DNA from 2 places in the Paenibacillus sp. PvR098 genome. Region 2 is predicted to be linked to the other one. Evidence: predicted binding sites of a transcription regulator. Region 2 holds the regulator's gene; the other holds the start of a gene.

Region 1 (4,426 bases), 580 kb from region 2:
TAAACTGATTACAAATACCGAAAGGACGGATCGCGATGAACAAGATGTTTGAACATGCTCTGAAGGTGCTTACGGAAGATAAAGACATGACTCAAATGTTCAAGGATATGGAGGTGCTGCAGAAAGAATTAGAAGTGCTGTTCAAAAACATGGACCACTTAAAAAAACAACATAAATGAAAGGGCCCGCCGCAAGGAGCCCTTATGATTCCTCGACTAGTTGACCGTAACCCGGATACGAACCGTCTTCTTGATCAATGTCGCTTTGATCGACATATCGGTTCGGCTGGTTTCGGTTTCTCAGTTCGTTATTTTTCATAAAGCTCTAGCGGAAGGGCAGCCGGGTCGAAAAAGAAGGTGAACCGCTTTCCCGTCGTTTCGTCGATACGGATCGGCTCAACAGAAACGCCCTGAGATTGCAGCTGTTGAACTAGGAGTTTCGTTCAGCCCGATACGTTTCGCGGATTACGGGCAAACCGAGCACCTCCTTATAAAAAGTTTTGGATTTCGCGTAGTCGGAACAAATGATGGAGGCGTGATGTAATTTGTTGATATTCAGCATGATGGACGGGCAACCTCCTGCTTATTTCTTCGGAACCTAAGCGACCGCTCGAATCGGCGAGCCGAAGCCGCCTTTAATCTTAAGTTGAAAACCGATAAAAAAAGACTCTCCGGCAATACGATCCAATGCCTTCAAGTTTTCAAAAATGGCAATGCCATATAGCTGGAGGAATCAAGGGCCAACGCCCGTCCCATGTGTTGATCCAAGGGTGTTTCCGCCATATATTGATGTGCAGGCTCCTTCCTTCAGGAAGTGCCCTGCGGCGTTTACATGCTTTGAATGGCATTCACCGGATTTCGAACACAATCTATGTTTCACCCTCCTCACAGGTTATAACCCATCCATACATACAATATCATCAGACCAAATAACAGCACGCAGAAGTTCACGAGCACAAACAAACAACGCCAAAGCGGCGAACGGTGAAATTCGAACGGCGTTCTGAAGACGCCTTCACCTACAATCAAGAACATCAGCAGCAGCGTATGCACGATGGTATGCCCGACAATTTCCTTGAAGCCGAATACGGTTGTAGTCGTAATAAACACAAATGTGACGATGATCGAAATAAATCGGTTCAGTATGCCAACGATGAAGGTCCAGGCCAGTCCCAGTTCGATGAATGCGCTGATCAGCACAAAATCCTCTATGCTGAAGCCGAACGTAGGAATACCGAATTTATGAATTATGTCATATGCCATTTCGGGCATCGTCATTTTTTCCAGGCCCACCCAAGCAAGGGACAATCCCGTAAACAAATACAGCACCGGAGTGGCCGTCGGCCTCCACTTCGTCCCTGCTACGAACAGGTAATACACAATGCCGATGTAGAACATATAATCCAGGGCGTGGAACAGTCCGTACTCAAACAGTGCATATCCATACAATACCGCCAGAGCGGCACCGCTAAGGATAAGCCACCTTCGGTGCAGGAGCCCTGCTAAGGCAATGGCGACCACGGCTTTGATCCACAAGGCGTCCGCTTCAAGCTCCGGAGCCAGGTAAGTCGAGGTGACGAGCTGCATAAGCAGCCCGGCGCCCAGCCCGATCCGCAAAATGACCGTGACGTATGGCTTCCATGTGTCCAGCACCTCATGTATTCGCCGAATGAACCCGACCCGCTGCAGAGGTTCATTGAACAGGGCCGACAGCAGCAGCCCGACCAACGTCACCCCGAGCCAGAACATAAACGACGTCGTCAGCACCTCCGACAACGGCAGCGGCATCGTTTGGTCCTCTCCGGTAAACCATTTGACGTGTGTATACGCGATATTCCCTTTCAGCACATCCAGCATCGCTTTATCTCCCCTAATCCATTCTCTTCCACCGGTATTATAACTCCTCGTTAGAGCCGCAGAAATAGAAATCCGAGCGCTCCCCAACCTATTTTATCGCTTATGTCTGATACCTTATTACCCCAAAATCAGATTCCAGAAAATTTTACCTGAAGAATTCTCTTGAAATACGAATATTTGTTCGCTATTCTAAGTACAATAAGAACATGCGTTCTATAAGCGAGGGTGAACATCATATGCTGACTTCCGTTTCAACTTCAAACAAGAGCAAGCGCACCATCATGCTGGCGGACTGTCAATCGTTTTATGCCAGCGTAGAAAAGGCAGATCACCCGGAATACAAGAATAAACCTGTTGCTGTGGCCGGAGATCCCGCACGCAGGTCTGGAATCATTCTGGCCGCTTGTCCTATTGCCAAAAGCTATGGAGTGACCACAGCCGAACGGCTGGGCGAAGCTCTGAGCAAGTGCCCGGATCTGGTCGTCGTACGTCCCCGCATGCAGCATTATATCGATGTTTCGCTCATGATCACAAAAATATATGAAGAATATACGGACCTTGTTGAGGTCTTTAGTATCGATGAGCAATTTTTGGATGTTTCTTCCAGTCTGTCCATTTTTGGAGACCCTGTAACGATTGCACGATCGATTCAACAGAAAATCCTAAGTCAAACCGGGGTATGGGTAAGAATCGGAATAAGCTCAAATAAAATGCTGGCCAAAATTGCAACCGATATCTGGGCAAAAAAGAATGAGAGCGGCATCTTTACCCTGCCGGCTTCAGAAGTCGAAGCCTTGCTGTGGCCGCAACCCGTAAATAAGATGTTCGGAGTCGGCTCCCGTATGACAGGTCATTTTACTCGACTTGGCATGAAAACCATCGGCGATATCGCAAGAACGCCGCTGCCGCGCCTTAAAGATAAATTCCGTGCCTACTTTGGCAAACAATCCGATATTCATGCCGAAGTGATGTGGCGAACGGCCAACGGCTTAGATGAGAGCCATGTCACCCCCAGAACCTTTGATGCACCGCCCAAATCCGTTGGTCACATGATGACTTTACCCAAAGACTACACGAAACAAACAGAGGTAGACACCATACTGCTTGAGCTCACGGAGGAAGTCTGCCGCGACTGCCGGCGCAAAGGATATATGGGCTCTGTAGTTACAGTCAACTGCATGTGCAGCCCTTACGAAGCGCCGATCGGATTCTCGCGCCAAATGAAGATGCCTGACCCTACGAACCATACGAACACGGTATTCAAAGCAGTAAAGAAGCTTTTTTATCAGTTTTGGGACCAGATACCGGTACGGCGCCTCGGAGTAACCTTAAGCCAGCTGACGAACGATCAGGATTATCAGCTTACCTTATTCGAGGATCAAGAAAAAACCAGGTCTTTGGAGAAAGTGACTGACTTTATAAAAGACCGATATGGCAGCGCAGCAATCGTGCGGGCTTCCTCGCTAACTGCAGCCGGCCAAGCCACGGAGAGATCCATGAAAATCGGAGGACACTATAAATGAAGGATAACAAGTTGACCCCAGGCAAAAACATCCTCTGGGAATCCTCCCGCATGATGCTGCCCGAGCATAAGGAGCGGCTGCTCCGGCACCGCCGCGAGCTCGGCGTACAAGAGAAGCCAACACTCGACGAACAGGGGCTTGAGGAGCTTGGGCAGACGCTCGGCATCGCGCTCCATGAAGCCGCAGCGCTGCGAATAACGCTGTATGATAACGGCGAACGCACGTCGATCGACTGCGTGATCCTGCACGTAGACCTGCACCTGCAGCGGATGAAGGTGCGCTGCAGCGAAGGCAGCACGTGGGTAAGGCTTCCCGATTTGATCGGCGCCGAGCTTCTGTAAGGCAGACCGCCTGTTATCGCAGCAGGAAAAATCCTCTCGTTTCTGATCCTTGTGTTTCAATAAACCAAGTACTCAAAAATGAGGGGATGCACATGTGCGACTTATAGAAAAGCTTCCGATCAATTGAAGCCTATACCGCTAGAATCCGCCTTTGCCCGTGTCCGTCCCTTTATCCACAAGGGCTTCTCCATTCCCTGCACCGGCGTTACCGTACACCGTGTTGTTTTCGCAGCGGGCGGTACTGAGCCGGATCGCCGCCGAGGAGCAGTTAAACAGCGTATTGCCCGACACCAGATTGCTGCGGCACCGGGATCCGCCGCCCTCACCCTTCGTGTCCAGCAGGATACCGGTTTGCACACGACGGACGTCGTTGCCTGTTACGGCGTTTCCGTCGCTGTTCAACAGCACGATGCCTCCCGGAGCACCGTCGAGCTTATTGCCGGATATGAGGTTACCCGCCGGACGCTCGAGCTCTGTCGTTCCTTCTCCTTCGAGCGTAATACCCCTAACCGATGCCCGGGAGATGATATTGTGCAGGACCAGGTTGTCCGTGCTGTAGTGCCGCAGCAAGATGCCATGGGTACAGCTGCTTTCGTTCTTTACCAGCCCGGCGCTGGAGACCGTGTTTCCTTCAATCCGGTTATGTGAGCAGGGCTTGAGCCTCGAGGAAACGATCACAAAAGCGTCCTTGCACTTCTCCGCCGTG
Region 2 (4,426 bases):
CTGCGCGACGATAACGTTTTTTTATCAATTTTCAGAAAAGGACGGCGAATCCAATACATCAGGAATGCTAGAAAAATATAGCTGGCCCCAGTAATCCAATATAGCTGCTCTTGTCCAGGTTGATTCCGAAAAGTAATAAAACAAAAAACACCGGTAGCCACAAGCAGCATCGGCAAAAACCAGCTCCGTCCTTTGAATGTGACCGAACCGTCGGCACTTACTCCCGCAATCTCGCCTTTTCCGCTCTTCTTCCGCTGCGTGTTAGAAACTTTCGTATTTTTCCGAACCATTCGTTCCCACTTACGTGACATGATGAGTGCCCCTTATATTGTCATTTACACTTTGCGCCAAAACTTGTCAATAAAACGGGTAGGATATTCCGATTCCAGAGCGCTTACATCATCTAAGCGCTGCCATTGCTCAGCATCCAGCTTCCAATCCATAGCTCCCATGTTTTCTTCAAATTGCTCTAATGTCCGTGCACCAAAAATCGGCGATGTGATGCCCGGTTTATGGATCAACCAGTTCAACGCCACCTGAGCAGGAGTTTTGTCGACCTCACGAGCAACCGAAATAACTTCATCTAATATTTGAAAGTTTTTCTCTGTATTGCGGATTTCCCAACGGCTCTCTCCCATTTTAGATGCCAAGCGTCCTTCCGTCGGTTCCTGTCCACGAACATATCTTCCTGTCAAAAAACCACCGCCAAGAGGTGCCCAAGGGATAACACCCACATTCTCTTCTAAACAAAGAGGCAGAACCTCACGATCCATCGTGCGGCAAACTAAACTATACTGCGGCTGTATGGAGATAAAGCGAGCATATCTACTAAAATCACTGATGCTTAGTGATTTCATTAATTGATAAGCCAAGAAATTAGAACAGCCGATGTACCGTACTTTGCCTGATGTAACAAGATCATCCAATGTTCTCAATGTTTCCTCGATTGGCGTAATTTGATCCCAAACGTGCATCTGATAAAGATCAATATAATCTGTACCTAAACGGCGAAGACTCGCTTCCACACCATCGAGAATGTGTTTGCGGGATAAGCCTACGTGGTTGATATTCGATCCAGTAGGAAAGCGTACCTTGGTCGCCAAAATCACATCGGAACGATGTTCACGAATCGCTTTGCCTACAATCTCTTCGGAAGTACCGGAGACATACACATCCGCAGTATCGATAAAGTTACCTCCGCGCTCCAAAAAACGATGAACCATTTCAATCGAGTCCTGCTCATTTGTCGTGTTTCCAAATGTCATCGTACCTAAACAAAGCTCCGAAACGGCGATGCCGCTTTTTCCTAATACACGATACTCCATCTCTCATCCTCCGCTCTTACTTCTTCTCTTCATCAACAAACTTGATGTTATCGAGATGACCACGCAAGGAGGATTTAAAAGAGTCGATATACTTTCTTCTTAGTTCGTTGCGTTCATTCAGTTCCACATCGGTAAGCCCTTCCTCCGTCTTCGCTTTGCGGGCCAACTCGTTGATTCGCCGTACGATTGCATCATGATCCGATTCGCTCATGCTGTTCCTCCTGATAATGTCATTTCAAATTATACTTTGACATTACCGCTACGGATTGTCAAGAGAAGCAGCCTCTAGAAAACCGGATACCTGTGTAACGATCAATTATGGAAGCAAAAGCTTCTGACCTAATTGTATATTTACATTCTTCAAACCGTTAATCGCTTTCAACTGGTGCACATATTCTCTCACATCTTGTCCGTCACCAGCATGCTGAGATGCAATGCCCCAGAGGGTGTCTCCAGACTGAACCTCCACGTAAGTATGCACCAGTACCTGAGAGGTTGCTGCGTGAGCATCTTGATCAAAGATTAATGTGGCCAATACAGCAGCAAAAAACACCGTAAACAACAGCAGAGCACCTAAAACCATGGCACGCACGTACGTTCTCTTATTATTATGACTTGTCTGCATAAGCTGTCGAGAATTGAAATTATGTATGAGTTGAGTATTTTGTATCATCGAAAGTCGACCTCCAAACACTTGTTCTGTTTTTAATTTAACACGAACACTTGTTTGTGTCAATGGTTTTCTCGAACTTATGTTTGTACGAACTCCGGTTCTATGTTATAATTCTAAGTAATGATTACCAAAAATGGAGTGATGATCATGAGCAAAATTTCCAATCGTCAGCTGGCGATTTTAGAGTTCATCAAGAACGAAGTTAGGGAAAAGGGATACCCGCCTTCAGTAAGAGAAATTGGTGAGGCGGTTGGACTGGCTTCCAGTTCTACGGTACACGGCCACTTGGAGCGATTGGAAAAAAAAGGGATGATTCGCAGAGACCCTACGAAGCCAAGAGCGATAGAAATTTTGGACGGAAGCTCTTCAGACGGCCCTTTCTCCGTATCCGTGGCAAGAGTGCCTCTAATTGGACGGGTTACAGCAGGGGTGCCAATTACGGCAACGGAGAACATTGAGGATTATTTTCCGCTTCCAAGCCATTATGTAGGAGATAATAATGTCTTCATGTTAAGCGTTATCGGAGAAAGTATGATTGACGCCGGCATCCATAACGGAGATTATGTTATCGTGCGTCAGCAGCAAACTGCCGATAATGGAGATATCATTGTCGCGATGACCGAGGACGATGAAGCAACGGTGAAAACTTTTTATAAAGAAAAGGACCATATTCGATTACAGCCTGAAAACCCGACGATGGAGCCGCTTCGACTTAAGAATGTCAGTGTTTTAGGTAAGGTCATTGGTGTATTCAGAAATATTCATTAATTTCTTCCCTTTCTCCGCCAGTTTCGGTCGGTTGAAAGGTTTTTTTATGTTCCAGGCGCAGCCACAGGACATAAAAAACGCCCGCTGCCGTAATGCTTGCTGGCAGAGCGCGTATCTCAGTCCAAAGCTGGATAACTACTATTAATATAGTGTAAAATATCGGTCCCGCTCTCAATCATGAACCTGTGTGAGTTGCCGCTGTATACTAATTCCTTTTAAGCAAAAGAAAAAGCATTCTTACGATTGCATCAAGAATGAATTAATTCGTTCTACTTTTTACCAATTCACAAAATTTCTCTTGCGGTGACAAACCTTCTTAGCCAAAACGGGCTTCTCCATCTAGTAATCGTCACACCAGTTATGAAGTATTCGAACTTCATTAGCAGATTATAACAAGTACACATATTATCTAACTTACCAATCATATTAAAACCGAATTATAATTATATTCCCTTTATGATCCGGCGGTATTCTAAAATTATTGAACTTTCTTTAACAAAAAAAGCACCTCCTTAAGGAAGTGCATAACGATATTCAGTCAGTGTTCATGAATTTATGATCCCTAGTGATATACCATACGCCATCGTTAAAGTGAACGTGGATCTCTGTATGCTCATCGATATGAGGTGAACTTTCAATCATCCGCTGAACCAACTCGCCTATTTTGCTTTTATCTTCTGTCCCGTCTTGCAGACTCATATTAAACCCTCCCATGTATTTCAGAAATTCATACGGCTCCGATTCAACTTTGATTACCCACGATTTCGAATTCACTTTGAAGCTCACTGATAACCAAATCCAACGCTGTAAGTTGCCCTTTGATAATCTGCTGTAAATCCTGAAATTCGGGTTGATCAAGCTGAGTAAGGAGGACGGTGCGCCGTACTTCGAGCCGTTCTACAAATTCTTCGATCTTACCGCGGCGGTATGTTCCTGGTGGCGCCATGCCCGATCACCTACAAATGATTTTTTATACTCTCATTATATCAGAAATTGGGATGTATATGCATACATTATTATTCATTCGTTAACAATTGCATTCAATCATTAAACTATCGAACTCTCCCCATTATTCAGAGAGGTTTGTTTCCACTACGTAGGGTGGTATAATTGACAAAACATATAGAGAGGTGCTTAATGAACAAAGAACTAGTATTCCGCATCGTCCCCTCCTTGGCCGTAGTGATCGCTTGTGTCCTATTGCTGAAAGAAACAATAACCCCTACTGTATACTTTGTACTGATCAGTCCATTCGTGCTCCTTTACGCTTGGGGCAGGATAAAACGATAAGCCTCGCAATGTGTGTATGAACTTGTAAGAACTACTTACAAGTTCATCAATATTCAAACGGTTTTCATTCATACCACGACGATGTTTCTTTCTCTCCAGTTGAACTCCTTTACACCTGAGGTTGTCACCAATCTAAAAAAGCGTGCCCTTACGAAACAAAGATTTTGACAAGCAAGCACCTCTATTTTCTGCTGACTTGCACTACCTCAGCCCCGAGACTGTTTACTATACATAAAAATAGAACATCCGTGATCAATGATCCTTCGTTATCACATGTATTATCAAAATCAGTACAAACCCGCCTTCAAATCAATGTACAGGCATGACTAAACCTAGTTCGATGCAGGAATCATGGGAACTTCATTCCGAA

What was found. The regulator LexA, encoded in region 2, represses DNA repair genes until DNA is damaged. The targets are predictions, from matches to a motif close to CGAACATATGTTCG.
Region 1: JOE45_RS02210 (DNA polymerase IV) is a predicted target of LexA. The motif match lies at 2,027-2,040, and genes of this name have one in related genera.

The regions. Positions count from the first base shown of each region.
Region 1 covers NZ_JAFIBU010000001.1:452,350-456,775, reverse strand. Annotated here, with positions in the region: gene JOE45_RS02225 (hypothetical protein) at 36-179, shown strand; partial or broken gene JOE45_RS02220 (VOC family protein) at 308-558, opposite strand; gene JOE45_RS02215 (hypothetical protein) at 885-1,775, opposite strand; gene JOE45_RS02210 (DNA polymerase IV) at 2,093-3,379, shown strand; gene JOE45_RS02205 (YolD-like family protein) at 3,376-3,720, shown strand; gene JOE45_RS02200 (right-handed parallel beta-helix repeat-containing protein) at 3,859-4,426, opposite strand, start outside.
Region 2 covers NZ_JAFIBU010000001.1:1,036,285-1,040,710, forward strand. Annotated here, with positions in the region: gene JOE45_RS05135 (hypothetical protein) at 1-311, opposite strand, end outside; gene JOE45_RS05140 (aldo/keto reductase) at 336-1,325, opposite strand; gene JOE45_RS05145 (DUF896 domain-containing protein) at 1,342-1,536, opposite strand; gene JOE45_RS23405 (LysM peptidoglycan-binding domain-containing protein) at 1,642-1,998, opposite strand; gene lexA (transcriptional repressor LexA) at 2,146-2,766, shown strand; gene JOE45_RS05160 (hypothetical protein) at 3,301-3,465, opposite strand; gene JOE45_RS05165 (hypothetical protein) at 3,509-3,712, opposite strand.